Regions from separate parts of the Lactobacillus sp. ESL0680 genome, predicted to be linked through region 1. Evidence: riboswitches for the same ligand, from Rfam matches in the RefSeq annotation. Region 1 holds a riboswitch; the other holds the start of a gene.
The links. Region 1 has a riboswitch for lysine ahead of OZX58_RS00460 (ABC transporter substrate-binding protein/permease). Riboswitches for the same ligand answer to the same signal wherever they lie in the genome.
Positions count from the first base shown of each region.

Region 2: another riboswitch for lysine. It lies ahead of lysA (diaminopimelate decarboxylase); the one in region 1 lies ahead of OZX58_RS00460 (ABC transporter substrate-binding protein/permease).

Region 1 covers NZ_CP113945.1:84,138-99,846, reverse strand. The annotation lists gene OZX58_RS00495 (methylated-DNA--[protein]-cysteine S-methyltransferase) at 1-221, shown strand, start outside; gene OZX58_RS00490 (TerC family protein) at 222-1,016, shown strand; gene OZX58_RS00485 (DUF488 family protein) at 1,011-1,370, opposite strand; gene OZX58_RS00480 (DNA-3-methyladenine glycosylase) at 1,417-2,049, shown strand; gene OZX58_RS00475 (hypothetical protein) at 2,146-3,366, shown strand; gene OZX58_RS00470 (ABC transporter substrate-binding protein/permease) at 3,728-5,338, shown strand; gene OZX58_RS00465 (ArgE/DapE family deacylase) at 5,364-6,521, shown strand; lysine riboswitch at 6,676-6,852, shown strand; gene OZX58_RS00460 (ABC transporter substrate-binding protein/permease) at 6,955-8,574, shown strand; gene OZX58_RS00455 (amino acid ABC transporter ATP-binding protein) at 8,571-9,320, shown strand; gene OZX58_RS00450 (helix-turn-helix domain-containing protein) at 9,376-10,110, opposite strand; gene OZX58_RS00445 (TIGR00266 family protein) at 10,273-10,971, opposite strand; gene OZX58_RS00440 (SLAP domain-containing protein) at 11,170-12,114, shown strand; gene OZX58_RS00435 (SLAP domain-containing protein) at 12,128-13,567, shown strand; gene OZX58_RS00430 (BspA family leucine-rich repeat surface protein) at 13,619-15,520, opposite strand; gene OZX58_RS00425 (HNH endonuclease signature motif containing protein) at 15,581-15,709, opposite strand, start outside.
Region 2 covers NZ_CP113945.1:1,462,100-1,477,808, reverse strand. The annotation lists gene pepF (oligoendopeptidase F) at 1-902, opposite strand, end outside; gene OZX58_RS07135 (LCP family protein) at 1,061-2,254, shown strand; gene OZX58_RS07130 (hypothetical protein) at 2,272-2,643, shown strand; gene OZX58_RS07125 (aspartate-semialdehyde dehydrogenase) at 2,690-3,739, opposite strand; gene OZX58_RS07120 (aminotransferase class I/II-fold pyridoxal phosphate-dependent enzyme) at 3,752-4,930, opposite strand; gene dapB (4-hydroxy-tetrahydrodipicolinate reductase) at 4,949-5,716, opposite strand; gene dapA (4-hydroxy-tetrahydrodipicolinate synthase) at 5,719-6,636, opposite strand; gene OZX58_RS07105 (N-acetyldiaminopimelate deacetylase) at 6,652-7,806, opposite strand; gene dapD (2,3,4,5-tetrahydropyridine-2,6-dicarboxylate N-acetyltransferase) at 7,811-8,518, opposite strand; gene lysA (diaminopimelate decarboxylase) at 8,537-9,832, opposite strand; lysine riboswitch at 9,910-10,086, opposite strand; gene OZX58_RS07090 (aspartate kinase) at 10,257-11,630, shown strand; gene dapF (diaminopimelate epimerase) at 11,623-12,612, shown strand; gene OZX58_RS07080 (ABC-F family ATP-binding cassette domain-containing protein) at 13,131-14,675, shown strand; gene OZX58_RS07075 (TetR/AcrR family transcriptional regulator) at 14,766-15,446, shown strand; gene lepA (translation elongation factor 4) at 15,424-15,709, shown strand, end outside.

The sequences.
Region 1 (15,709 bases):
TAAGACAAATTCCTTATGGCCAAACCATTAGTTATCAGGACTTGGCTCAGGCGATTAACCAGCCTAGTGCTGTCCGGGCAGTTGCTCATGCCGTTGCTCTTAATCCAGTATTATTTTTTATTCCCTGTCATCGGGTAATTCACGCTGATGGTACTTATGGGCAATATCGTTTGGGCAAAAACTATAAAAAGCACCTGATTAATTTAGAAAAGAGTTTTTAGATGTCGATTATCAATTCAATTATTAAAATGTACGCGCCGTTTTTCAGTGCCAGCAACTGGCTGCACGTTTTAACCAGCGGTAAGGATTGGATGATTATCCTTACCCTAATTTTAATGGAATGTCTGTTGTCCGTTGACAATGCAGTGGTCCTAGCCGCGCAAACTAAGGCCTTACCTGACAAAAAGCAACAGGAAAAGTCATTATTCTACGGTCTCTGGGGCGCATATATTTTTCGCTTTATTGTTATCGGTATCGGAACTTACCTGATTAATTTTTGGGAGATTAAGTTAGCCGGCAGTTTCTACCTCTTCTATTTGGCAGTTAAGTTTTTCTACGATCAACGCCACCCGCAAAAGGCAGCCGCAAAAGAAAAGGCGGAAGAAGCTAAGCTTAGTAAGCACCAGACCAAAAAAGGCAAACACGTTTTATCCCTTTTCTGGCGCACAGTTATTTCAATTGAAGCAATGGATATCGTCTTCTCCATTGACTCCGTTCTGGCTGCCTTGGCAGTGTCCAGCAATCCGGTAATTGTCTTAATCGGCGGTATGATTGGTATCCTGTGCATGCGGGGCGTAGCCGAAGTTATCATCAAGTTAATGGACATTATCCCCGAATTACAGCCAATGGCCTACATTTTAATTGGGATTATCGCACTTAAATTGTTGCTGTCGCTGCCGCCATTTAATTACGAACTGCCTAATACGGTGTTTGCAATGATTGTCTTTGGCATTCTTCTACTGACAATTGCCTTTCACTTCTGGCGGGTTAAACGCCACGGCCACAAAAAGCTATAGGGATTGCAATACATATTCTTTGAGTACAACCGCTTGGTTGTGCTCTTTATTTTTAGCACCATATAAAAATAAGACGTCTGTTTTAGACAATTGTGTCTTCACTAATGCTAAAAATTGCGGCACCGCAGGATTTGCCTTTAATTCAGTAAGATATTTCTCTTTAAAAGACGCAAACTTCGCATCATCATGATTAAACCATTTGCGCAATTCAGTACTCGGGCCCACTTCCTTGGCCCATTCATCTAAATCAGCCTTAACTTTACTCATTCCGCGCGGCCACAGTCGATCAACCAAAATCCGGTATCCTTCAGGTTGCTGGTGGTTATAAATCCGAACCAATTTAATTTCTGTCATCGTAATTACCTCTTTAATGTTTATCGTGTACTACTAGGAAAGAAACATGGATTATTCAACTTATTTTACTAACAATTCTACCGCCAAAATCACGGCTGACCTAATCGGCCGCCCGTTAACTTACAATGACGGCAACCACTTAATGGGCGGCTATATCGTTGAAGCCGAGGCCTATTTGGGTATTCACGACCGCGCTGCTCATTCCTATAATAACCGCCGCAGTCCAGCTAATGAAGGGCTATATCGCGCTGGCGGCACCATTTATATTTATAGCCAAAGGCAATATTTTTTCTTTGACGTTGCCACCCAAGAATTGGACGAACCACAAGGAATTTTAATTAGGGCAATCGAACCCGCATGGGGCATTGACCAGATGATTATCAATCGCAATGGCAAAGACGGCGTTTTATTAACCAACGGCCCTGCCAAAATGATGCAGGCCTTTGGCATCCATGATAAACATTGGAACCTGCACTTTTTAGCTGATTCGCCGTTTAGCATTGACCTTGATAATGCTCATAAAAGGCATGCAGTTAAAATTATTGCTGGTCCGCGAATTGGGATTAATCAATCCAACCAAGAATGGGCACAGAAGCCTTTGCGTTATTACGTCAGTGGCAATCCTTATGTCTCGCGAATGAAAAAGCGCGATTATGATAAAAATCATGGTTGGGGCTAGGTTTCATTCTTTAATTATTAAAAAATATTTAGCATTATTGAAAATTATTCATATTAAGTTCATAATTATTGAATAATATTTTTACAGGAGCTAAATATGAAAAAAGTACGTAATTCTTCTCTCTTACCAATTATGGCATTGATTTCTAATCTTGGTGACCTAGCTGTCGGCATCGGCGGCTCAATTTTAATCGCGTCTTTTTCGCGGTCAGTTACCGTCAATAGTATCTTTTCCAGCTTAGAATCCTTTGGCGTTATCATCTTGACGCTTTTTGTCGGTTCTACTATGGATCACATCAGTAAGAAGAAAGCCTTACAAGTTACTTATCCCCTACTTGGCTTAATTCTACTAATCCCATTCCTATTTAAAGGCAGATACTTTATTTATGCCTATATTGGCTGCGATATTATAATGACTTTTATTTCTCTCTTTGCTCAATCCGCATATAACGGGGCTACCAAGCGGTTTATTCCTGACGAGCAAGTTGACATGGTAATCGGTAAGAATACCACTTTTGGCAATATTGGCCTAATTTTAAGTTATCTGGCAATTGGCTGTGCATACGTTCTAGCTAGCGAATTTAATGATGGTTCAATTATCTACAAATTTTTGTTGTTAGTTGGCAGTATTTCCTACCTGCTGTTCTTTATCCCCACTAGTTTATTAGATGAAAACTATGACCCAAACCTTGTTGGTCATGACCTAGCAACCAATTCAACTTTAGCCCAAATCAAAAAGATTTACCGGCTAATTAAAGCTAATACTGGTTTGCGCAGTTCAATTATTCTGGCAATCTTTGTTAGTCTTTTGATGGGCTACTTTAATAGTCTAATGGTTTATCTCTGGAGCAGCGTTGATCCCGAATATACCAAGATCGTCTATTTGGTTGTCGATTATGCAGTTGGGACTACCTTGGGCAATCTAGTGTTACGCACCAATTTGAATTTCAAGAAAAGTATGATGTTAATCGCTTTACCTGCTCTATGCCTAATCATCTTTGCCGTTAGCCCCAGCGTTTACAGTTTGAGCATTTGCATTATCGCCGTCATGCTTTCCTGCATCCCCGTCAGCACGTGGATTTCGCGGCTGCGCATTAGACGAACTGCGGTCACAATTCAGTCTGGTCAGGCAAGTTTCATTACCTTTGGTTCTTCTCTTCTTGATGTCTTCTTTGGTACCGTTGTTGCCGGTATTTTTGACTTACTTAAAAAACCACTTTTACTGCCAGCTTTTGTCGCAATAATTACCGTGATTGTCTTCCTAATTTTTGGTAAAGACTTGACTGAATACGAAAAAACTCCCGTTATTAAAAATTAAATATTAATAAATTATTTTTGATAATATAGTTGACAATCAGTAAAATTTAATTTAATATTTTCACCAAGTTAATAATTTCCAATGCAATAGAGGTCGCGATAATTACAAACCTAATCCGAGCACGCGTGATGCGATGACGATTAGCTCAAGAATTACCGCCGAAACCATGAATTTGTCCAGCGCAAGTTCATGGTTGGGCTGCAAGAACATATCTTGCAGACTGTCCCGGTTCGTCCCCGGGGAGCGCTATATGATTTGTTTAAATATGATCACTTGTAACCTCATTGCTATTTAGCAGTGAGGTTTTTATTTACGCTTTTTATTGTATTGGCTTTATTTAAAACAATTTGGAGGTTTTAAAATGAAGTCAAAAACCAGATGGCTAGTTGCGTTATTTGCAGTCGTTTTCACTTTAATTAGTGGCCTTAGCTTGAATAATAATCAAGCTAGTGCTGCTAAAAAAGATGATGGCGTCCTCAAAGTCGCAATGGAAGCCAATTATTCGCCTAACAACTGGACTCAGACCGATAAGTCCAATGGTGCTGTACCCATTGATGGTTCTCACACCTATGCCAATGGCTATGATGTCAAAATAGCCAAAATTATTGGTAAAAAGCTGCACAAAAAAATTGTTGTCATGAAAACCGAATGGGACGGACTATTGCCTGCTCTAACTAGCGGCAAAGCCGACTTAATCATTGCCGGCATGAGTCCTACACCAGAACGGGAAAAGGCCATTAACTTTACTAATCCTTATTGGAGCGGTGTTTTTGTCGTTGTCACTAAGGCTGGCAGCAAATATCTTAATGCTAAAAAGCTAACCGACTTTAAGGGTGCACGTCTTACTGCTCAACAAGGAACGTTCCACTATCAATTAATCAACCAGTTGCCTGGCGCTAAAAAAGAGCCTAACATGAAGGACTTTTCGGCGATGAGGCAAAGTTTAATTTCCGGTACCATTGATGGTTATATTGCCGATTCAACTGAAGCGATTTCCTTCAAGATGGTTGACCCTGACATTAGAGCCATACCGCTTAACCCAATGAAAGGTTTCCACGTCACTAAGGCACAGATGGTTTCCTCAATTGGTGTTGCCAAGACTAACCCGAAACTGCTCAAGCAAGTTAATAAAGTCCTAGCTACAATTTCGAAATCTAAGAGAACTAAGCTAATGACCGAAGCCATTAAGGAGCAGCCAAAAACTGATTCCAAGAAAGGCAAAAACGGTAAAAAGCAAAGTTGGCTCATTTCCATGCTCAAGCAATATGGCGGCATGATTATGAGCGGGATTGGCATGACCTTGCTGCTTGCAGCAGTCGGTACCATTGCCGGGTTCTTCATTGGTCTGTTTGTCGGCATTATTCGCACCATTCCAACACCAACAACTAACGGCAAGAAATGGGCATTAAAGTTTGTCGACTGGCTGTTATCCGTTTATATTGAAATTTTCCGGGGCACGCCAATGATGGTTCAGGCTGCCGTTATCTACTATGGTATCGCTCAGTTCTGGCACATTAATATTGACCGTACCGCGGCTGCTCTAATCATTGTTTCCATTAATACTGGTGCTTACTTAGCTGAAATTATCCGCGGCGGGATTATCTCCACACCGCAAGGCCAATTCGAAGCTGCCAGTGCTTTGGGAATGACCCACAATCAAAGAATGTGGCACATTATTTTGCCGCAAGCCATTAGAAACTGTCTACCGTCAATTACTAACGAGTTTATCGTTAACATTAAGGATACTTCGGTATTGAGCATCATTTCCGTTTCGGAATTGTTCTTCGTCGGTTCAACTATTGCCAGTCAAACTTTCAAGTTCTTCCCAACTTACCTGACAATTTCCGCAATTTACCTGATTTTGACGTTCACAATTACCAGAATCTTCAATTTAATTGAAAAACATCTTGATGGTAGTAAGGACTACAACTTAATGGCTAACCAAGTTCAAGTTGCTACTAGAGACAAATAATTATCTATAAAAGTAAGGGAAAAATATGTTAGATAAACAAAGACAAATTAAGTTATTGCAGGATTTAATCCAAATTGAAACCATTGACGACCACGAAAAAAAGGTCGTTGATTATGTTGTTAAGCTGTTTGCCCCGTTTGGCGATCGCGTCCGCATCACTCGCGTACCCTACCAAGGCGACCGTGAAAGTTGTGTCATTTCAATTGGACCTACCAACGGTAATTTCAAGCTCGGTTTTTCCGGACACATGGATGTCGTTAATCTAGGGAACCGCGAAGCTTGGCGCGACGATCCATTTTCCGGCAAATTATACGATAATGACACCAAAATGTACGGCCGCGGCACGACTGATATGAAGAGCGGCTTAGCCGGAATGATTGCGACCTTGCTATCTTTACTTGAAGATAATGTGCCGTTAACAGGTGAATTGCGGCTGTTAATGTCAGTTGGTGAAGAAACTGGGCAATGGGGCGCTGAAGAACTGACTAAAGAAGGTTTTATCGACGATTTGGACGTTATCGTCATTGGCGAAGACTCCAACCTCGATATTTCTTATTCCAATAACGGCGACATTGACTACACCGTCACCTCCTATGGTAAAGTCGCTCACTCTGCCCAATTGAATGTTCTCAATGCCATTGACAATATGACCGACTTCATTCAATTAGCCAATCAAAAGTTGCGTCATTTACCAAAAATTCATGAAAAATTAGGCCCCGTTCTGCACAACATTACGATGATTTCCGGCGGTGACCAAGTCAACAGTATGCCCGATAAGGTCGTTGCCCGCGGCAATATTCGCATTAACCCGTTCTATACAGTTAAAGACATTCAAACGATTTTAGAAGATGTTATTAATGAAGTTAACCAGATGCCGCAGCACCATTTTGAATTGCAATACGATTATTTGGGCGAAGCTGTCTCTGGTGACGAAAACGATGAATACGTCCAAGCAGCTCAAAAGTTACTTGAAAATATTCTAAAACGCCCAGTTAACTTATTCACCGAGTCAGGAACCACCGATGCATCTAAATTCGTCAATAGTCCGTCAGCACCAACCATGTTTAGCATTGGACCCGGAAATGACAGTTGCCACCAAGTTGACGAGTACGTTGATATTCCCGACTACTTGGCAGCCACTGAATTTTATGAACAATTTGCCAAAAAATACTTAACCAAATAAGTCCAAGAGCTTTATCATTCATTTTCACATCAAGCAGCAGTTTAAATTAACTACTATCTCGCTTCATCTTATATTTCATCATTAATCATCATCAGGCCTTGAGTTGACAAGACGTAATTTTTAGCCTATCATTCTCTCTAAGTTAAATAATTTCCAATGCAATAGAGGTCGCGACAATTACGAACCTAGTCCTAGCGCGCAAACGCAATAATGGCTAGTTAGAAGAATTGCCGCCGAAACAAGAATTTGATTTGCGTCACTTTTTTGTTGGGCTGCAGGAGCATATCTTGCAGACTGTCCCGGTTCGTCCCCGGGGAGCGCTATATGATTTGTCTAAATATGATTAATTGTAACCTCGTTGCGAACGCAGCGAGGTTTTTGGTTTACGCTTTTATTGTGTTGGCTTTATTTAAAACAATTTGGAGGTTTTAAAATGAAGTCAAAAAGTAAATGGTTATCTATTTTCATTGCAATCTTGCTCGGGCTAGCAATCACACTAGGATTGTCTCCGCGAGCTTACGCTAAAGATAATGGTGTCCTCAAAGTCGCAATGGAGGCTAACTACCAGCCATATAACTGGACCCAAACTAATAAAGCCAACGGTGCCGTTCCAATTGACGGTTCCCATACTTTTGCCAACGGTTACGATGTCAAAATCGCAAAAATTATCGGCAAAAAACTGCACCGCAAAGTAGTCGTCTTTAAGACTGAATGGGACGGGCTATTACCTGCCTTGACCAGTGGCAAGGCAGATTTAATTATTGCCGGCATGAGTCCTACTGCTGAGCGTGAGAAGGCAATTAACTTTTCTCAGCCTTACAGACGCAGCACGTTTGTCGTTATTACTAAAGCTAACAGTAAATACGCAAATGCCAAAAGTCTAAGTGACTTTAAGGGTGCCAAATTAACGGGGCAACAAGGAACGTTCCACTACCAATTAATCAGCCAATTAAAGGGCGCTAAGAAGCAACCGGCAATGCGCGACTTCGCGGCAATGCGCCAAAGTTTAATTTCAGGCACGATTGATGGTTACGTTGCCGAAGATACCGAAGCCACATCATTCAAAATGGTTGACCCCGACATCAAGGCAATTCCTGTCAACAAGATGGCAGGCTTCCACGCAACCAAGGAAGAATCAGTAACTTCTATCGGAATTGCCAAGCCTAACAAACAGCTGCTCAAGCAAGTTAACCAAATTCTCGCCACAATTCCTAATTCCAAAAGAACAAAGTTAATGACCGCAGCTATTAAGCAGCAACCTAAAACCGATAATGCTAAAGGTAAAAAGGGCAAACAACAAAACTGGTTTGTCTCCATTTGGCAACAATACGGCGGCATGATTATTAGCGGGATTGGCATGACCTTATTGCTTGCCTCAGTTGGTACTATTGCCGGTTTCTTCATTGGACTATTCGTTGGCGTTATCCGGACTATTCCAACACCAACAACTCGCGGCAAAAGATGGACATTGAAGTTTATTGATTGGTTACTATCAGTTTATATTGAAATTTTCCGGGGCACGCCAATGATGGTTCAAGCTGCTGTTATCTATTATGGTATCGCCCAGTTATGGCACCTGAACATTGACCGAACAATCGCCGCCTTGGTAATTGTTTCCATTAACACTGGTGCTTACCTAGCCGAAATTATCCGCGGTGGGATTATGTCAACGCCAAAAGGGCAATTTGAAGCAGCTAGTGCCTTAGGAATGAGCCATAACCAAAGAATGTGGCACATTATTCTGCCGCAAGCCATCAGAAACTGTCTGCCATCCATTACCAACGAATTTATCGTTAACATCAAGGACACGTCAGTTTTAAGTATTATTTCTGTTTCCGAACTGTTCTTTGTTGGGACTACGATTGCCAGTCAAACGTTCAAGTTCTTCCCAACTTACCTAACAATTTCTGTAATCTACCTAATTCTGACCTTCACGATTACCAGAATTTTTAATTTAATTGAAAAGCACCTTGAAGGCAGTAAAAACTATAATTTAATGGCCAACCAAGTTCAGGTCGGCTCAACCGAAAAGACGGAGGTTAACAAATCATGACGCAAGCAAACGATACGATTTTAAGTTTAAAGCATATTCAAAAATCTTTTGGCACTCACCAAGTATTGAAGGATATTTCATTTGATATTAAAAAGGGCGAAATTGCTACAATTATTGGTCCCTCTGGTGGTGGTAAATCAACCACTTTGCGCTGCATCAACATGCTGGAAGAACCAACAGCTGGTGAAATCGACTTCCATGGTGAAAACGTCTTGGCACCAGGTTATAACCGTAATATCTACCGTGCTAAAGTCGGCATGGTCTTCCAACAGTTTGACTTATTTGAGAACAAAGACGTCTTAGCCAACTGCATGGTTGGCCAAGAACTAGTTTTGAAGCGTTCTAAAGAAGAAGCCCGCAAAGTTGCTGTCGACAACCTGAAAAAGGTCGGCATGGCAGAATACATTAATGCCCGTCCTAAGCAATTGTCCGGTGGTCAACAACAACGGGTCGCAATTGCCCGCGCGATTTCGATGGATCCAGAAATTCTATTATTCGATGAGCCAACTAGTGCCCTTGACCCAGAAATGGTCGGCGAAGTTCTCAGCGTTATGAAGGACCTAGCCACTACTGGATTAACAATGATTATTGTTACTCACGAAATGGCCTTTGCCCGCGACGTTTCCGATCAAGTCTTCTTCATCAGCGACGGCGTCATTGCTGAGCAAGGAAGTCCTGACCAATTGCTTAACCACCCACAAAATGAAAAAACCGCGAAGTTCTTACGTAACTTCCAAAACAGTTAAAAATAAAAGCCTGTCTGTTAATAGACAGGCTTTTATTTTTGATCTTTCTTTTTCATTAATTAAATGGCCACCACGGGAAATTTTTATTCAATCTAGATGCAGGTGCTCCGTCTTTAAACGGCATATAATAATCCAGCATCGTTCCACGCATTTGCATGGGTATTTCACTCTTCTTAACTAAGCGAATTGCATACACATAAGAGCCCTTATGCATCACATACGCCCAGCGGTGCTTTAAGTCGTATTCGCCAGTAGAGAACTTTAGCCACGAACCATGATCGAAAGGATTGTCAGTAACATACGCGTCCACTTTTTGTGGAATTTTAAGCCAAACTTTTTTCTTAGTTTTACCATGCTGCTCAATTCCACGTTCTTTTTTCAATTCAACTTTATCCGGCAAAACAGCATAACCATACTTAATCTCCAAAAATGGATTAAAGCGATCAATCCATTCCACTTGATTTGCTCGATCATAGCCCAAAACACAGAGCCATATCAAAATCACGGCAAAAATACTGCCAATGATTATTAAATAGCGGCGGTATCTCCGCTTATCATTTACATCTGAACTAATTTTCTTAACCATTGCGTTATTGTCTCCTTTCAATAAAGTGTCAAGCGGAACTGCCAACAGATCACTCAGTTCTACCAAAGTGTCCAAATTAGGATAGCTCAATGAATTTTCCCAGCGCGACAGTGTTTGCCTTGTGACATGCAACTTATCTGCCAACTGCTGCTGGGTCAAATTCAATTCTTGCCTTCTTTCACGTAAAACTCGAGCTAATTCCATTTGCACTTTACCTTCCTTTCTAAACAATAACTTAACAAGATATGCCGCAAAAGTAACGCAATTATCATGTTACATCCGCGCCAGAAGCGGCTTAATAGATAAATGTTTTTTAATCAAAAAGAACCAGCTCACGACAAGTTGGTTCTTTTTGACTACAACAATTTATTCGGCTGGTAAAAATTGTCTTACCGAACGAGCCAATTCTTTAAGATTGCTAGTTTGTAAATAAACAACGCCATGACCATAAAAGCTATCAACTAAGCCTTCTCCAGACATAAAACCAAATGACCCACTGGCTGATTCAATTTTATAATCGAGCGAATCTTCCCACGCCAAAACATTATCATTATCAATTTGGAAGTTATTTTCGTCCGTAAGTTCCATTTTGACGATATTACCTGTACCATTAATCAATAATTTGCCCGTTCCCTTGGTATGTAAAATGAAAAAGCCACCGGTTTTGCCAAACACAGCTTTCGATAGGCCCTTTTGTCTGATAGCTTCATAGCCTGTATTTTCATCCGCTGCCAAAAAAGCGCCCGTGTTTAGTCGATATTGGTGCCCTTCAGCCAAAGTCAATTCTTCTATTGCCCCGATCGTGTTAGGAGCTATTCCTACTAATGCGTTATCGCCAGTTGCTTTAACTTCATTAATAATCATGCTTTCTCCTGTGACCTTGCTGCGAGCAACCGAGCGCACTAACCCACCTAAGCCCTTGTGATCGTTAGAATTCATTTTTGCGTGTAATTTTACATTTTGCATATAAGCCATACTGCCACGTTGAATTTTAGCAGTTTCACCATTAGCTAAGGACAATTCAACCAGTGGCGAAAGCCCCTTATTAAAAATTTTGATTTCCATATTATTTTTACTCCTTCAGCCAATATTTTTTGCATTAAATTATATAAAAATATTCATCATTAATTATAACAAAATTGATAGAATAAAAATTAGGCAAATTGATTAGCTAAATGGTCTTAATAGCTATTAAGCTTCTTTACAATGCCACATCAAAGAATTATGCTAACTATAATCAAAATTAAAATATGAGGATGAATTATGAAAAAAAGAAATCATTATTTTTCAATAAAAATCATTGCTGGATTAGCCTTAACACTTATTGGTTACCAATCTACTCAACAGATCACAGCCGCCGAGGAATTAGGTATTGCTGACGAAATTAGTGCTGCCAACCCTGTGGCACAAAAACCAGGGCAAGAAGTTACTATTCCTACAAATACCAACTTAGCCAGCGATACCAATTATGCCAAATTAAGCATTGCCAATTGGCAGTCAATGCCAAACGGGACAGAATTTTCATGGCGTCAAAAGCCATCTACTTTATATAACGGCTTAAGTAAAGGCACAGTCACAGTAGCCTTACCAGACGGAACAAGTAAATCTGTTAGCGTTACTGTTAACATTGCCGGTACTAAACAAGTAAAACTGCATCATGACAGCTATCTTTATGATAAAACGGGACGACAAATTAACGATTTACAGCTTAAAAAGGGATCAATTGCTAATATACTTCAGACGCAAAAGATTAATGGCCATGACTACTATGAGCTTGATGACAATCACTTTTTGCCTGTTACTCCTATCAAAAAAGTTACCAAGCAAATTAAAATCACCAAATCTAAAAAACGCGTGATGCACAGCACATACCTCTATGATGAGAAGGGACATCGCACAAACGGACTAATTTTAAAAGCCGGTTCCCGTGTCAAAATTCACAAAACTGACGAAGATAACAACATTCACATTGCTGCTGGACGCTACTTTTATTTAGTTGGCCAACAACTCTACGTTCCCGTTCGGAACGTTACTGGCTTAGAAACCGAATGGCAAGATAAGCCAATCCCAGTTTATAATTATCATGGTAAACGAGTAGGACAAATTAAGGCACATACTCCCTATCACACATATGGTGATCCGATTAAAGTCAAAGGCAAGCCTTATTACATTGTCGGCAAAGGAAAATTAATTAAAGACTCTATCTAAGATGAGGCACAAAATGAAATTAACGAAAAAACTAAACCTAGTATTAATGACTGCTTTACTTTGCATTAGTCCAATAGTTACTACTATGCCAGCACAAATAACTAGTGCTGCACATATAGAAAAAAACAAATTAGGCTTTATTGGTAGTCCCTACATTTATAAACCAAGTGGCAAACGCTACCGCTACTATAACCAAATCGCCAAGCATCTGTTTACTGATACTGACGGGGATGGGTATAGCTATCTTGACGGTAACGACACGACGCCAATAACTTCTTTTACTGGCAAAACAATTACCATTAAGGGCCAAAAATATTACGAGATTGCCAAAAACGCCTATATTAAGGCAGCTAATGTTCTTACCCTGAACGGTAAAAACATTAAAAAAGGTAAACTAACCCTGAATCATAAATCAAAGCTCTACACTAAAAATGGTCATCAAACTAACAAAGAACTAGCTGCTGACTCAATTATCAGTTATGCTGGCAAAGTTAAAAAGAAGACGACCTGTCCCAAATATTTTTATTATATCGGCACCAATAAATATGCTTACCTGCCAACTAAAAAAATTAACGGTCACGACTATTACGCTCTAAAGAATCACCTTTATGTCAATGCACAAAATGTCGGTACCATTAATGGTGAAATTGCACGCCTTAACGGTGTTACCTATGCCACTGTCACCAAAAGCAGCCGCACACAAACCATTTCTAATGGACTAACAAATCATAAATTAGTTAAAGGACAAAAAATCAAAATTGACATGGCAGTCGCACCTTGGGCAGAAGATTTTGATGGCTATATTTATCATTTACATAACTATCCTAAAGAATATATTGATGAAGGATATATCAAGATTAGAAATGACCTGCCAATCGCTGGTTACAATGACATGGCTTATACTTATTTTAAACCCATTAATGGTAACCAAATTACAACTTACAAAGTAGATGGGTCGACAATAGCTCAAACTCTTACAATCAAAGACAACAATCAACTCACAGTTGACGGTAAGTTCTATCTTTGGGTTGAACACGATCATCAAGCCGAGCTGTTCTACCACATACTGCACTCAGACTCAGATTCCGATCAAACTGCAGATGAAACAATTCCTGATTACAGTAACAGTTTTGTAAAAGCAAGTGACATAAAAATTACCGGTGGTGTTAAACTAGCAAGCCTTAATACTGCTCAAGATGCACAAGCTGATAACGTTATTGCAACAGACGCAAATAAACAAGAGCTGCGACAACTATTTGCAGATGGCCAACAAAATTTAGCAAACGCATATACTGATGCTACATTAAAGCAAAACTACAATAATGCTCTCTCAATTGCCGCAAGTGTTATCCGATCAACTACAGCCAGCCGTGGCGACGTCAAAGAAGCAACTTGGCTGCTTAAAACAACTGAAGATCAATTAAGTGATCTATACTTTGAACCATGGAGTTAAATCCAAAAAAACTAGTAGTCATTAAGACTACTAGTTTTTTATTTTAATATATTATCCATGACTTACAGTCAGTGAGATATTTTTAGGTGCTTGGCGTTTCGGCCCCTTCTTCATCACATATGTTTCTACTGGCCGATGCTTATTAGACTTACGATATAATCGCAATATTTGCTTAACCGTGTATTTTTTCCCACGAGGATGATTGATTGTTCCCTTGCCAACAGCTTGAATGGTCTTGTATCCTTGACCAAATCCCGAATATTTTCTTAACTGGTAATTACCCAATTTTACTGCAAATCTACTAGCAGAACCTGCATCAGTCAATATACTATTATTATTCTGATTAAAATGACTTAAATCTAACTGCTTCAACTTATAATCATATTGAAACATCCCTGCCGTGACGTTTACTTTAGGTAATCTAAAATCACTAAGATCTAATTTAGTTAAACTACTACAATTAGTAAACATGTTTTCGGTTGTTGTAACGTTTTTAGTATTCCAATGATGCAAATTAAGTTGTTTTAAATTAGTGTCATTATTAAACATTCTCGACATTCCAGCTACATTACTGGTGTTTAAATGACTTAAATCCAAACTTGTAATATTTTTATTTTCCGCAAACATCCCTGACATGTTAGTGACATTGCTAGTATCGAATTTGCCAAAATCCAATTGATTCAGGTTAGCAAAATTAGCAAACATGCGCGACATATTTGTTACATGGCTGGTGTTTAACTGCGTTAAGTCTAAATTGGCAATCTTTGCACTTTCAAACATCCTCGACATATCAAGAACATGACTAGTATCAAAATGTGTCAAATCTAACTGGGCAATATCAGCATTGTCAAACATCTCTGACATATTTGTTACACTACTGGTGTTCAATTGCGCTAGGTCTAACTTAGTAAATGTTGCCTTATTAAACATATTACTCATATTAACAACATGACTAGTATTTAAATTGTGCAAATTTATTTCTGCAAGCTTAACTCCCGCAAACATCCCAGACATGTTTGTTACACTACTAGTATCAAATTTAGTTAAATCAAGTCGCGTCAGTTCACTATCGCCATTAAACATATTAGACATATTCGTTACGTGACTTGTATCGATATTAGACATATCAAGTTTAGCCAAATTATGGTCACCACTAAACATACTAGACATATCTGTCACATGACTAGTATTAAGGCTAGCCAAATTGATATTCGCTACCTTAGCATTCATAAACATTCCGGCCATATTAGTGACATTACTGGTATTCAGGTAACTGAGATTCAGAGCTGCCACACCAATTCCAGCAAACATCATCTGCATATTAGTTACACGCTTAGTATCAAATTGACTTAGATCAAGTTGTGTCAATTTACTAGTGCCATCAAACATATTAGACATATTTGTTACCTGGTCTGTCTTAATATTTGCCAAATTCAGATTAGCCAGATTTGAATCCTGGGTAAACATCCCCGACATGTTAACTACACGCTCTGTATTCCAACTACTCAAGTCCAAACTTTGCAAATTCTGATCTTGAGCAAACATGTCAGCCATATTAACTACTTGACTTGTATCAACTTGGTTCAAACCCGTAATTGTTTGCAATTTACCTAAGCCGCTAAATTTATTTTCTGAATTAATCGCTAATTTAACCGGTCCTGCAAATACAAGATGGTTTACTCCACTGATTCCTGACAACTTTTTTGTAAGAGGTGTACTCGAAAGTTGGTCGCCATTTTGACTGGGACTAATTGTTAGGGTCTTAGAAACAATATCGTAACTCCAAGTGCAGTCACCATCTGTCCCTGTCCACATAGCATTATCCCAAGCCCATGAATTGGTGGGCACCGGAGTGGCTTCAGCCGCAGACACAGGCGAACTGCTTGCCAAACCCACCAGGCCTAAATATGTTATTGCCAAGCAAAGTCCTAATTTTCTTATTTTTAACTTCATCGTTATTGCCTCTTTTACTTATAGTTATAAGTATTTTACCAGCTAATTAGCATAAATTTACTAAATAATATCAGTTTTTTTCTGTTCCTCAACTAATTTCCAGCCAGTAATAAAGTGCTGCTCACGTAAATTACACAAGTCACGATAATCGCTCTCCAAGCTATCGATGGCATCCTGCAGCTTTTTATT
Region 2 (15,709 bases), 330 kb from region 1:
CACATTTGTAAATCGTCTAAACCAAGGATCTTTTGGCGTAAAGCAACATAGCGGTGAAGTAGGTCAAGGTGGGAGTCAACTTCTTTAATTAAAGTGTCATAGACTACGGTTGGAACGCCATTTTCATGTAAAGCGGCACTGCGTGCGGAATCATAATTATGTACTTTAGCGTTGTAATTATGTTCCTTGACAACACCAGAAAGTGTTGAGGCCAGCGAATTTTCGAATTGACCGTAAGTAGCGTACATTGAATCAAAGGCATCTTGGCGCACGTCGCGATTTTGCGATTGAATTAATAAAGAATACAAACCATCGGAAAGCTGCACCATGTCACCATCATCATTTTGGACGTAGCCGTATTCCATGTCAGAATTGGTGAGGACGTTGAAGGTGTTTTCGGAAGTGCTCATGGCATCGCCAGCATCGGCTACTAGTTTTTCTTCTTTAGCTGACAAGGTGTGCGGCCGCATTTGGGTAATCTGGTCGAGCCAGTGGTCGTAATTTTTAAGCCGCGGTTCTTCTTCTTTAAATTGGCTTAGTTTTGCTTCAGAAATCCCCAAAATTGCGGGATTAATAAAAGAAGTTGCGGCATCAAATTGACTGGCTAAGGCTTGAACTTGAGCAACATAACCTAAATAGTGGGCGTTGCTCGTATCAACATCGCTGGACAATGTCGCGTAGGCATAGAGTTTTTCCAATTTACGACCAACTGCTAAGATTTCGGTTAGGCCATCATATAAATCATGTCCTGAGCTGGTAAAATTCGCCTGCAATTTGCTTAAAGTTTGTATTTTTGTTTTGGCTGTTGTATATTCGTGTTCCCAGTCAGTATCAGATTTAAAAACGCGGGTTAAATCCCATTTTAATTCTTCGTCAACGGCGGTTCTTTTTGGAATTGTCATTAAAAAATTCTCCTTTTGTGTATCTAATTAATGTTAATAATGATTATGCTAAAAAGCAAAAAATAAGATATTATTAATTATATTTGATAATATTTTAATTCAAGTTTAAAAGTGTTACAAATACATTGGACAGTTATTGGAAGGGAATAGATAAAGGAATGAATCCAAACTCTAAACGAAGAGAAGACTATCACCACCGCTCTTCTTTAAATCTTCATCGCAATCATGCCTTCGCGGCTCCGGCCGCTGCTTTAAAAGGAAATGCGTTTTTGCGCATTGTGGGGATTGTTGCGGTTCTGTGTGTTAGCTGCGGTTTAGCTTGGGCAGCACACATGTATTTTAGCTTACATAGCGCAATTGACGGTCAAGATGGTAACACTGCAACTTCCGCACGAATTGCTAATAAACAGCCGATTTCGGTTTTAATTCTTGGCGTTGACCAGGGAATTGAAGGTCGTCATGACAAGGGGAATTCTGATACCTTAATTTTAGCGACGGCTAATCCTGATAAGAATAAAGCGACGATGACTTCGATTCCTCGTGATACTTTGGTTAATATCTTGGGTGACCCAGGCGATAAATATAATATGTTCCGAATTAATTCGGCTTATGGTGTCGGCGGCAGTAGTGCATCAATGAAGACTGTTTCGGCGCTCGTTAATGTGCCGATTAATTATTACATCGAAGTTAATATGAAGGCATTGAAAAACTTGGTAGACGCCGTTGGCGGTGTTGATGTCAACGTGCCATTTAAGTTCTCGTATGACTGGTGTGATTTTCATAAAGGAAAGCAACATTTAAATGGTCGGCATGCAGTTGCTTATGTTCGGATGCGCCACGATGATCCTCGCGGCGATTATGGCCGGCAGATGCGCCAGCGGCAGGTAATTACGGCAGTTGTCCACAAGGCAATGTCGGTCAATACGCTTACTAATTATCGTAAGTTGGTTAAGATCTTTACTAAATATGTCAAAACCAATTTAACTTTCAATGATATGCTTGCCTTAGCAATGAACTATCGCGGCTGCATGGACAACCTGGAGAGCGGTTATATTCAAGGGCATGATGCCTGGATTAATGGGTCTTCAATTCAGGTCGCCTCAACTGCTATTCTGCAAAAAACTTCGGATCAATTGCGGACTAATTTGGGTCTTGAAACGGAGACTTTAGATAATGATGAGACGCGGCTTAATAAGTTAAACGAAGAACGAAATAGCATTAAGTGGAAGGATCCAAATGCTTTCACTAATTATCAGATTTATTCCTCGGTTGTTTCTAACGATACTAATAATGACAATCCGGCTGACGATTCAAATTCAAATAGCAGCAATAATAATATTTTTGGTAATTAGCTTTTTAGGAGGGCAAAATGCATAAAAAATCACTTTTTCCAGTTATTTATGGCTTAATTTCGGCATTGATTGCCTTTATTGCTGCCTTTTTTGTCTGCTTGCGCAGCTTTGGCTGGACAATACCCAATGCGGGGTTAACTGCGGGCGGTTTTGCTTTAGCCTTTTTTGTCTGGTCGTGGTTTCGCGGGCATGCATCTGTTGAGATTAAGCGGATTACCAGAGAATATCACTTGTCCGATCAAGATTTAGCGCGGATTACGGGAATGAAGGCTAGCGATTTTCCGGTTTATCAAGACAAATTACAACTGATTTTGCCTAAACGTTATTGGCCGCAGGTTCTGCAGGCACTGCAAAAGTATGAGCAGGAACGTAAACAGGCAGGAATGTAATAGAAAAAAGCAATATCTGATTCAAAATCAGGTATTGCTTTTTTAGTTAAATTAAACCATCTTCGACCAAGCATTCGGCGATTTCAACGGTGTTCCAAGCTGCGCCCTTAAGCAAGTTGTCGGAAACAATCCACAAATTGAAGGCACCGGGATTTTCTTCATCGGCACGCAAACGACCGACAAAAGTTTCGCGCTTGCCAGCTGCAGTTAGCGGCTGCGGGTAGAGCTGCTCTGCTGGCTTGTCTTGAACAATAATTCCCGGCATTTTCATTAATTGCTGTCTTAAATCTGCAACTGTTGCTTTTTTATCAGCAACTTCAATGTAAACTGATTCGCCGTGGCCAAGTTCCACTGGGACTCTGACACAGGTTGCGGTGACCTTGATGTCGGGACTATCCATGTCGTCCAGTAAAATCTTTTTGGTTTCGTGGATCATCTTCCATTCCTCGTGAGTGTAGCCGTTATCTTCAAAAACGTCAATTTGCGGCAGAAGGTTGAAGGCCAATGGATAGTGGTGCGGTTCGCCTTTAACTGGCGTAATTTTGGCGGTCATTGCTTCATTATTTAGGCGCTGCTGCGCTTGGCGCAGCATTTCGTTCCAGGCAGCTTGACCGGCACCGGAAACCGCTTGGTAGGTTGAGACGATAACTTGTTTCAGCCCAAAAGCATGATAAATTGGTGCTAAGGCGATTACCATTTGGATAGTTGAGCAGTTGGGGTTGGCAATAATCCCGTGGTGTTTTTTTAGCGCTTCGCGATTAACTTCTGGAATTACGAGCGGGACATCAGGGTCCATACGAAAGGCGCTGGTGTTGTCGACACAGACGGCACCACTTTGAACGGCAATGGGAAGAAACTTTTGGGAGACATTGCCACCAGCAGATGCCAAAACTAAATCGACATTTTTAAATGAATCTGGCGTGGTTTTTTCGACTGTTAAGGATTCATTTTTGAATTTTAGGACTTTACCGGCTGATCTGGCAGAAGCGAGCAGCTTTAAGTTTTTAACGGGAATATTCGACTCTGCCAATTGACTAATTAAGCGGCTGCCGACAGCGCCGGTAGCTCCTAAGATTGCAACGTTATAACCATTCATATTATTACTTCCTTAATTATTTAAAAACTCGGTTATTCTTGTGAGTGCTTCACGAATTTTTTCAGGGCTAGCTGCGTAAGAAAAGCGAACATAGCCAATTCCGCCATCGCCGAAGGCACTGCCGGGAATACAACCGACGCGGGCTTTTTGTGCTAGGTCGTACGCAAACTTTATATCGTCAGTGCCATATTCAGCGGGAATTTTGACGAATAAGTAAAACGCACCTTCTGGCGGAATAATCTCAAGACCTAGTTGACTTAGACCAGTGCTAATCAGGTCTTTGCGTTCAGCGTAAATTTTGCTGGCGTTTTGCGGATCACGATCGCCGTTTACTGATAATGCTTCGGCGGCAGCAACTTGCGTCATATTGGGGACGGCGGTTACTAACAGTCCGTGCGTGGTAGTCAGCAGTTTAGTTACTTTTTGCGGGGCAGCGATGTAGCCGACACGGTAACCGGTCATGGCGTGGGATTTAGACAAGCCGCTAATTAGGATTGTTTGCTTAGGAAGACAGCGTGCGATGGAATAATGCTTGGTGTCGTATATTAACTCACTATAAATTTCATCGGAAATCACGTATAGCTGGTGTTTTTCTAAGATAGCGGCCAATTTTTTGATTAAACTCTCGGGATATTCACGGCCGGTTGGATTATTGGGATAATTCAGGATGATGCCCTTGGCATTAGGATGTGCTGCCAAAGTTTGCGCTAATTTCTCTGGCTGCAATAAAAAATCATCTTCAGCCGTATTGATAGTAACTGCCTTAACGCCAAATAGGTGCAGCAGTGAAAAGTAAAGCGCGAAAGTAGGCGTGGGAACGATGACTTCATTGCCGGCGTTAAAGAGCGAAACAATCGTGGTCGCAATGGCTTCAGTAGCTCCAACGGTAACAGTTACTTCTGTTTCAGGGTCATAGGTTAAATTCTGTTTGCGTTTTAGATATTCACTAACTGCGCGACATAATCTAAGATCACCCATTTGGCGGCCGTAATGTGACTCGTTATTGTTGATGCTGGCAATCGCGGCTTGTTTGACATGTTCTGGTGTATCTAGGTCAGGTTCGCCCACAGTTAATTTAATAATTCCGGGAATCCCAGAAATCTCTTGGTCAAATTTGCGAATGGCTGATGGCGTTGTGGTTAGTAAACGCTGATTGGCAATTGCTTCTAAGTTAGCAGCTAGTTCTGGCATAAAATATACTCCTTCAGATTAAATTAAGTTTTCAAGACCAACAATCAGTTCATCGAGCTGCAGAACTTGCTTTAGGGCGAGTTCGACGCCGGACATAAATGAATTGCGGTCAAATGAGTCCTGTCTGATAGTTAAAGCTTCCCCCGCACCACCAAACAAAACCTGTTCGTGGGCAACATAACCGGGTAAGCGGACCGCGTGAATTGGTACGCCGTAATAATCGCCGCCGCGTGCGGGGTTGTCGTTAAAGGCGGCAGTTGTTTGAGGATCCCGATTTTGGGCAATTTCTTGGGCAGTTTTGATTGCCGTTCCCGATGGTGCGTCTTTTTTGTCGGCATGGTGCATTTCAATAATTTCTGCATTAGGGAAATATGCCGCTGCCATTTTAGCAAATTTCATTAATAAGACTGCTGACAAGCCGAAGTTGGGGGCAATAATACCGCCAACTTTGAGTTGCTTAGCCAAGGTCTGCAGCTTGGTAGTTTGGCTATCAGTTAATCCTGAGGTGCCAATAACGGGTCTGATCTGGTGATCAATTGCGAATTTGGTATTGGTGTAAACGGCACTGGGAGTAGTGAAGTCAAGCCAGATGTCGTATTGCCCAGTAATATCTGCCAGCTTGGTAAAAACTGCGGTACTTTGGTCTAAATGATAGTCACTTGGATCAAGGCTATTTAGGTGAGGCGATAGGACTGCTGCTAGTTGATAGTTTGGCAATTTTTGTACTAGCTTGACAGCTCGCTGTCCCATTGCCCCATTGAAGCCAGCAATTAAAACTTTAATCATGCTTAATCTCCTAACTGTAATCTGATCGGTTGACTTAAATTATCGTTTGGCAGTCCGAGTGCACGGGCGAGTTGCTTTTGTTCATCGTCATTTAAGTTAGCGATTGGCAAACGGCAGCCGCCAGTATGGAAGCCTTGAGCATTTAGTGTAGCTTTAACGCCGGATGGTGACGGAAACATGAACAAGGCTGCCATTTTCGGTGTTAACTTACGCTGCCAAGCTCCAGCTTCGGCAATGTTACCGGCAGCTAGCGCTTGGTACATTTGTTTCATTTGGTCGCCATAAAGGTGAGAAGCAACGGAAATTATTCCTTGAGCACCGACGGTTTTAGCCGCCAAGCTTTGTGCATCTTCACCGCTGAAAACCAAAAAGTCATCGGGTGCATGTTCAACCAAGTATTCCAAGTCTTCAACAGTAGTGCATTGCTTAACACCAATGATTTGGGGATTTTTAGCTAATTCCAAAATAGTAGCGTTGCTCATTGTGACACCAGTACGTCCGGGGATGTTGTAGATAATGATTGGCAGCGGTGAATGGGCTGCAACTGCGGTAAAGTGGGCAATCATTCCTCGCTGATTAGGCTTGTTGTAGTAGGGAACGACCACTAATTGTGCCGCCAGTCCTTCTATCTGACTGACCTGTCTGCTCAATTCAATCGTAGCTTGCGTGTTATTAGAGCCAGTACCAACGATTACGGGCACACGATTGCCTGTAATTTCAACAAATTTTTGGTAAAGTTCCAACTTTTCTTCATTAGATAAGGTGGCGACTTCACCAGTGGTGCCGCCAACAACGAAGCCTTGGCTGCCGTGGTCTAATAAGTAATTGACCAGTTCCTCGAGCCCTGAATAATTAATCGTGTCATCATCGTTAAACGGGGTGACGATAGCTGTTAAAATTTCTGCATCTTGTAATAACATTGTTAATCCTTTCTATTAATTGTGCTGCATTCGTCTTTTTAAAAAGCCAGTTACGGTTTGCACGCCAATTGGGATTGCTCGCTCATTAGGGTTAAAATTTGCTGAGTGCAGGGAGCCATGTTCACCGACACCTAACCAGAACATTGCCCCCGGGATATGATTAGTTAAATAACCAAAATCCTCACCGGTCATTGCCGGTTCAGTTTCGACAAAGTTGATTTGGGGTGCTTGTTTAAGATAATTAATCAAATCTGCGGTTAAGCTTGGGTCATTTTCAACTGGAAAATAACCGCCTTGGTTAAAGTTAATCTTGATATCCGCGCCGTAGCTTGTGGCTATGCCGGCAGCGACTTCACGCAAGCGCTGTTTAATTAGAACAATCATGTCTTGAGTTAAACCGCGAATTGTGCCTTCGATATGGGCATTGCCAGCAATGGCATTACGGACACTGCCAGCGGTCATTTTGCCTAAAGTAATGACACCAGCCTTTAGTGGGTCAATACTTCGCGAAATAATGGTTTGTACTTGAGTGATAAATTGCGCAGCAGCAACAATCATGTCATTAGCATTTTGCGGGTAGGCGGCGTGACCATCTTGCCCGATAAAGTCAACGTTGACCTCGGTTGTTCCGGCAAACAGGGTGCCTTGTCTAGTTCCAATGGTTCCCACTGGTAATTGCGGGGTGTCGTGCAATGCGTAAATTTCGTCTACGGCAAATTTACCGCTGAAAAGCTGCTGGTCATAAGCGATTTTGGCGCCACTCTCACTTTCTTCGGCTGGCTGGAAGAAGAAGACCAAATTATCTTGCGGCTGGTGATTAGCAAAGTAGCTTAAAGCGCCAAGGGCAATCGTCATGTGTAAATCGTGACCGCAGGCATGCATAACACCGTGATGTTGTGATTGATACGGCAGGTTATTTTGTTCAGTAACGGGCAAGCCGTCAATGTCTGCCCGGTAACCGATCGTCTTGTTAGCATGTTTCCCTTTGACGTGCACCATAATTGCCGTTGGTAATTCGGGGAAAGTCTTAATTGTTAAAAATTGCTGCGGCAATTCGCTAATTAATTGCAGCAATAATTTCTGCGTTGCTGTTTCTTTTAATGCCAGTTCGGGAATTTGGTGGAGCTGGCGTCTAATTCTGACTAACTTCTGTTCGATAAATTCAGTCATGTCATCACAGCTTTCGCAAACTGGCTTCTAGGCCAGTTTTACTTTTAGTCTTGGTATCAACCTGCTTGATTACTTTGGCTGGGACGCCGGCAACAACTGTCTTAGGCGCAACGTCTTTTGTCACAACTGCACCTGCACCAATTACGGCACCTTCACCAACTTCAATACCTTCTAAAATTGCGGCACCTGCACCAATTAAGACGTTGTCGCCAATTCTGACAGGCTTAGCTGAAGCCGGCTCAATTACTCCTGCCACAACGGCATTAGCACCAACGTGTACGTTTTGACCGATAATTGCCCGACCGCCAATCACGGTTCCCATGTCAATCATGGTGCCGGCACCGATTTCTGCGCCGATGTTAATTACGGCGCCCATCATAATCACGGCCTGCTTGCCGATTTTGACGTGGTCGCGAATAATCGCACCGGGTTCAATCCGGGCATCAAGTTGCGTATAGTCAAGTAACGGCACGGCGGAATTGCGCGCATCATTTTCAACATGGTAGTGGGTGATTTGTGCTGTGTTCTTGGTTAAAAATTTTTGAACATCTGCCCAATCACCGAACAGAATTCCGATTTTGTCATCTAAAAATGCCTCAATATTTTCAGGGACAGCTAGATTTGCCAAATTGCCCTGTAAATAAACCTTAACGGGTGTCTTTTTGGGGGCGTTGCTAATAAAATTAATAATTTCTTGTGCAGTTTGCTTCATGGCTTTTCCTCGTGTTACTTAAAGATAATTCAGGTCTAATCTGGTTAAATCGGCAAGAGTTTCGCGCTTAACGACTAATTTGGCGTGTCCGTTTTCGGCGAAAACAACGGCGGGACGACCGACGCGGTTGTAATTGGAAGCCATCGAGTAGCCGTAAGCTCCTGTTGCCAAAATTGCTAAAATATCACCAGGCGCGCTTAAAGGCAGTTGTTGGTCTTTTGCTAAGATGTCGCCAGATTCACAATAGCGGCCGGCAATTGTCACGGTTTCAACTGACCTTGCTTGGGGATTAGCAGCTAAGACTGCCTGATAATCAGCCTGGTAAAGGGCAGGACGGATATTATCGCCCATGCCGCCATCGACGCTAACGTAAGTGCGAATGCCAGGAATATTTTTGCGGGCGCCGATTGTATAGAGGCTGTAGCCGGCTTCGCCAACAATGGAGCGGCCGGGTTCAATCCAAACTTCTGGCAGCGTTAAATTAGTCTGGGCAATTTCTTTTCTTAGTGTTTGCACCATACTGTCAACAAATTCTTGTGGCGTTAAAGGCTGGTCCTGATTAGTGTATTTGATGCCAAATCCACCGCCAAAATTTAAAACTTGCGGCTGATAATGGTATTTTTCCTGCCACATGGCTGCAAGCTGCACCATTTTTTGAACTAGGGCGGTAAAGCCTGTAACTGCCATAATCTGCGAACCGATATGGGCGTGGTAGCCGCGTAAGTTCAGTTTAGGATTTTGTAAGACTAACTGCAATGCTTGTTCTGCTTGACCTGACTGGACGTCGAAGCCGAACTTACTGTCAACTTGACCAGTTTGAATGTAGCGGTGGGTATGTGCTGAAATACCGGGCGCGATTCGCAGCATGATATTGACTGACTGCTTCTGCTCAGGAAGCAGTTTGTTTAATAATTCCAATTCGTGGAAATTATCAACGATAATCGTGCCAACATGATTGTCGAGGGCTAACTGCAATTCCGCAAGTGACTTGTTGTTGCCATGAAAGCTGACATTTTCCATTGGGAAATTAGCTTGAACAGCGGTCATTAATTCACCAGCCGAAACAACGTCTAAGTGACCGTCTTCTTGGGCAATAACTTGGTCGATGGCCCTAATTGAAAAAGCCTTACTGGCATAACTAATTGCGTATTTAACGCCGGCTTGTTTGAATGCTTTATGAAATTGTTGTAATTGCTGCCTAATTAGGCTGACATCGTAAACGTACAGCGGTGTACCGAAATCGCTAGCGAGATCGATTGCATCGCAACCACCAATTGATAAATGTCCTTGTGAATTAACGGTAACCAAGTTGATTCCTCCAAAATTAGCTAACAAAAAAGGTTCTTTTGTTTGCGCTGAAACAAAAGAACCGAATTAATATCTGGTATCAAATTGTCGGAAGCGCTCCGTAGATTTTCTACGACAGTCCATGACTTATTTGGCCATGGCCCAGCTGATAATTCCTGCTTGTGAATTAACGCTTCGGCAGCTTCCCCTTTTAATTAGCGTCATAGTTTTAGCAAAACTCGACTAATTTACTGATGGTCACTGCAACCTCTTCGATTGCATAAATATTATATTTTTTTGAGAATAATGTCAATGATTTTAATTTAAAAATTAAAATGCTTTGCAAGCTGAAAAAAATATTTTCCTTGCAGATAAAAAAATAAATGCTAGAATTGCACCTAAACTCGCGAAAAGACAGATTAGATTTTTTATAAAAAGGATTTGACCCAAAATGAAAGTAGTTAAGTTTGGTGGCAGTTCATTAGCAGACGGCCCACATTTTGAAAAAATTATTAAAATTATTACAACGGACCCAGAGCGCAAAATCATTGTGACTTCAGCTCCTGGTAAGCGGGATAAAACTGATTGTAAAATCACGGATTTGTTAATCGATTATGCACATAAAACTATTACTAATCAGAGTTTGACTGCTATTCAGCAGCAGATTTGGCAGCGCTATGAGGAAATTGGCAGTTATTTTTCTGTTTCAACTGAAAAAATGGCGGTACTAAAGCAAATTTTATTAAATTTACCAAAAAAAGAATATCTAAATAATAACTATTTATTAGCAGAATTCAAGGCGCATGGTGAAATATTAAATGCACACATATTAACGTTAATATTGCAACAATTAAACTTAAATGCCCATTTTGCAGGTAGTGGCGAATTAGGTATTGAAGTAACGGCTAATCCACAAGATGCCATGATTGTGCCGGAAACTTATGACAATTTGGCTAAATATCATCTGCCGAGCGGCTATTTGGTTGTGCCAGGCTTTTATGGTCTAACAAAGAAGGGACAAATCGCCACATTTTCGCGTGGGGGTTCGGATATCACTGGTGCTGTTTTAGCTCGCGGCTTTCATGCCAGGGTGTATGAGAACTTTACTGATGTTGATGCGATTTATTCGGCTAATCCAGCAATTGTCAGGCACCCAAAGGCAATCAGCAAAATGACTTATCGGGAAATGCGGGAGTTATCATATGCCGGGTTTTCAGTTTTTCACGATGAAGCAATTTTGCCGGCGATAGCTGGTAACGTGCCGATTAACGTCAAAAATACCAATCACCCTAATCTTAAAGGGACAATGATTGTTCCGGCAAAGGATTTTCATGCGCTGAACGTAATTACGGGAGTAGCAACTGCAACGCACTTCTCAGCACTGTACTTACACCGTTATTTGTTAAACAAAGAGGTCGGCTTTACCCTGAAGCTGTTGCAGATTTTTTATAAGTACCATATTTCTTACGAACATATGCCATCAGGGATTGATGACCTGACCGTGATTTTTGATGATCGGCAGTTTACCGCTGGCGTTCGCGAAAAGATGTGCCAAGAAATTCGGACGCAGCTGAAGCCAGATAGTTTAGAGTGGATTGATGATTATGCGATTATCATGGTAGTCGGCGAAGGAATGCGCAATAAAGTTGGCGTAATGGCCAAAATTATTGAACCGCTGGCGGCACAAAACATTGGTGTTCACATGATTAATCAGGGTGCGTCACGGATTTCAATTATGCTGGGAACTAAACGCAAGGATGCTCCAGCAGCGGTTAGACAAATCTACAACAATTTTTTCACACAGGGAGCAAAAATAAATGATTAATATAGAAAAAGTTCATGGCTCGCAAAACAGCTTCTTTTTGCTAGATCAAACTAAATTAGTTAAGCCGCTGACAACTGCAGAATTACAGAATTTGGCAATTAAATTGACGGATGAGCAAACAGGGCTGCTTGGCGGCAGCGATGGCTTATTAGTGGTTGAACCCGCGACCACGCCAGCAGCTGTTGCGCAAATGCGCATTTTTAACAAGGACGGTTCACAGGCATTGATGTGCGGCAATGGCTTGCGCACAGTTGCGCGATATTTAGCCAGCAAATTTCATCAGCGCGAGTTTTTGGTGCAGACGGCTGCTGCGAATTTACGTGTGCAGCAATATCCGGATTTGGCTTCTGGTGTACCGGCTTTTAGTGTTGAGATTGCGCCGGTTTCGTTTGCGGCGAATGATGTCGGCTGGCATAATTTAGCTTTCACTAAAATTATTAATCAATCCATTCCGGCTTTTTCTGATTGTTTAAAATTTACAGCGTTAGCAGTACCTAATCCACACTTAATTAGTTTTGTGTCAGATATTCATGAAGCTCATGAAATGTTGGGGCAGTTGGGGCAGAAACTAAATCACCCCAACCAATATTTTCCCGATGGGGTGAATGTTAGCTTTGCGCAAATTTTAGCTCCTAACAAATTATTTGTGGAAACATACGAACGCGGTGTCGGTTTTACCAACGCTTGTGGAACGGGAATGTCGGCGACCAGCTTGGCGGGACACTTGACCTATCCCAAGCAGGTAGCTGCCGACGAATTACTGACGGTTTATAATCCGGGCGGCTTGGTCAAGACAAAAATTCACGCGGATACTGATAATTACTGGGTTGAACTAATTGGTAATGCAACGGTTACTCACCAAATATACCTTCCTGAGGAATGCTTACATGAGGGAGAATTTGACCAGCAACAGATTAGTGTAGTTGAAACTGATGAACAGGAAGCATACTTGAAATTTGTGTCTACTTTCAAAAATATGTAAAAGACTTTAGCGAATTTTTGTTGTGAGTGCTTTTTAGGCAGACAAAAATCCGCAATTACAATCAAGTTTATAATTGGGGATTTATTAGTTTAGTAATTTATTTAATTAAAAGATTTCAAAAGAAAATATGCTAGGCTAAAAGCCTAGCACGTTTTCTGTAAGTGATTTAATGAATAGAGCATATATTTGCTCAATCCTGCTAGGTGTTTAATCTAGCAGGTGACTAAATCTATGATTATCAGTGTCTTGATTGCAAAAGCTATCAGACTGATAAATTAAAGGTTCAAAAATATTATAATTAATATTGATACTTTGTTTGTTGTAGTTAATTAAAGCATAATTTATTGCTATATTCAATACTAAATTGTAAAAATATTAATTATCATAAAGTGGCGCAATGATAATCATATTTTTTGTGCTGGGGTAAGCAAATAACAGCGGTCAGCTTTTTGTTCGAGCTAAAAGTGCGACTTTATTATATACTAGAACGAGTTGTTTTAGTTCGAAAGGGATGGACGATGAGTTTACTAACGGTTAAAAATCTTGGCCAAAGTTTTGTGGATAAAACCTTGTACGAGGATGCAAATTTTGTCCTTAATAAAGAGGATCACATGGGGGTCACGGGACAAAATGGGGTTGGTAAATCAACCTTAATTAAGATTTTGACGGGCGAGATGCTGCCGGATGAAGGTCAGGTTAAGTGGCAGAACAAAGTTGATGTCGGCTATCTTGACCAGTATGCCAAGTTAACGCCGGGGGAAACAATCCGCGGCTTTTTGCGCACGGCATTTGCTGCACTATATCAAAAAGAAGACGAATTAAACGGATTTTACGCTAAATATGCTGAAAGTGGCAACGACGAGCTATTAGAAAAGGCTGGTAAAGTTCAAACTTACTTAGAAGAAAATAATTTTTACGGGATTGATACCGAAATTGAACGTGTTGCGTCAGGTTTGGGCTTAGCAGAATTAGGTTACGATCATGATGTGGCCCAACTTTCTGGTGGTCAGCGTTCCAAAATTATTTTGGCTAAATTATTACTGCAAAATCCGGATGTATTATTGCTCGATGAGCCAACTAACTATCTTGATGTGTCACACATTGATTGGTTAGTCGACTACTTGAATGACTTCACTGGTGCGTTTATTGTAGTCAGCCACGATTACGACTTTTTGGGCCGGATTACCAACTGTATTATTGATGTTGATGTCGGCACCATTACGCGTTATACGGGAACTTTGAAGCAAGCAATGCGGCAAAAAGAAGCTAACCGCGAAACTTATCTCAAGGCTTACGCTAACCAGCAGCGTAAAATTGCCAAAACAGAAGCTTATATCCGTAAAAATAAGGCGGGAACTCGTTCTAAGAGTGCCAAGTCACGTGAACGGCAATTAGCTCACATGGATGTTTTGACACCGCCGAAATCTAACCGACGTGCGCGCTTTGACTTTCCTTATGTGGCAACCGCGTCTAACTTATTACTGCAGACCCAAGATTTGGTAATTGGCTATGACCACGCGCTAGTTAAAGAGGCATTTAACTTTTCAGTTGGCGGCAATGAGAAGGTGGCAATTACTGGTTTTAACGGAATTGGTAAGTCGACCTTGCTGAAAACCCTGTTAGGACAATTAAAGCCGATTTTTGGTAATTTTGAATTATCTACAACCGCCAAATTAGCTTATTTTAAGCAGGATTTAACTTGGCCAAACAATAATATGACGCCGCTGCAATATTTGCAGGAAGAGTTTGAACGGCAAAAGCCGAAGGAATTGCGTGGTGCGTTAGCACGCATGGGTGTAACGGCGCAGCAGGCAATGAGTCCGTTGAAGAAGTTATCTGGTGGTGAGCAGGAAAAAGTTAAGCTGGCGAAGATGCAGTTTGAGCCGGCTAACTTGCTGTTCTTAGATGAGCCAACCAACCATTTAGATCGCGATACTAAAGACGCGTTGCGCAAGGCAATTGTTAATTTCCCTGGTGGGGTAGTTATCGTTAGTCACGAGCGCGATTTCTTTGAAGGCAACTGGGTAGATAAGACAATTGACATTGAAACGATGAACAAATAGACGAAAGATCAGGTAACTGATCTTTTTTATTAATTAAAATTGACCTTTGGTCATTTTTGCGTAATAATACTTTTAAACTGAGGTGAAAAAATGCCAAATATTCATACAACGCAGCAAAAGCAGGCTAAACGCGAATTAATTATGCAGGTAGCGATGCAGCTTTTTGCTAAGCAAAGTTATACCCAAATTACGATGAAACAAATTGCTGATACAGCTGGAGTAGCTAAGGGCACAATTTTTAATTATTTTGCGACTAAGGAAGACTTATTTATGAGTATCCTGCTGGAAGATTATTGCGTGTTTTTCACTAAAATTATCGAGCAGGTTAAGCAGCAGCCAGAGGTAACTCAAGCTCAATTCATTGACCTGATGATTAGTTCTACACGAGCATTAATTAATAACCATGCGGAACTGGTCAGGTTAAATGCGATTCGTGGCCCGGTCTTAGAAGGTAAGGCGAACATGGCGGAGACGATTAAGCGCCGCAATGAGCTGTATGCACTTAGTCATGAACTTGGGGAGTTATTGGCAGTGAAGAGCAATCAGTTATTAACGCAGGGACAATTTAGTCATTTATTCATTATTCAAAGTGCAATTATCAGCGGCTTAATGAATATGTCTTCGCTGGCTAGTTTTAATCATCAAGAGGTTGCCTTGACTTATCCAGACTTTACGATTGATTTAGTAGGGGAAGCCGAAGCTCAGATGCGATATTATTTAACAGGATTTTTTAAGGAACAAACAGATAATGAAACAAGCACAAATTCGTAATTTTGCCATTATTGCCCACATCGATCATGGTAAGTCGACTTTGGCCGACCAAATTATGGCGTTAACTAAAACGGTCAGTGAACGTGAATTTAGTGACCAAATGTTGGATGATATGGAAGTTGAACAAGAGCATGGTGTTACCGTTAAGGCAAGAACGGTACGTAACTTTTACCAGGCACAAGACGGTCAGGAATATGAATACAATTTGATTGATACTCCTGGCCATGTGGATTTTAATTATGAAGTTGCTAAGAGTCTGGCAG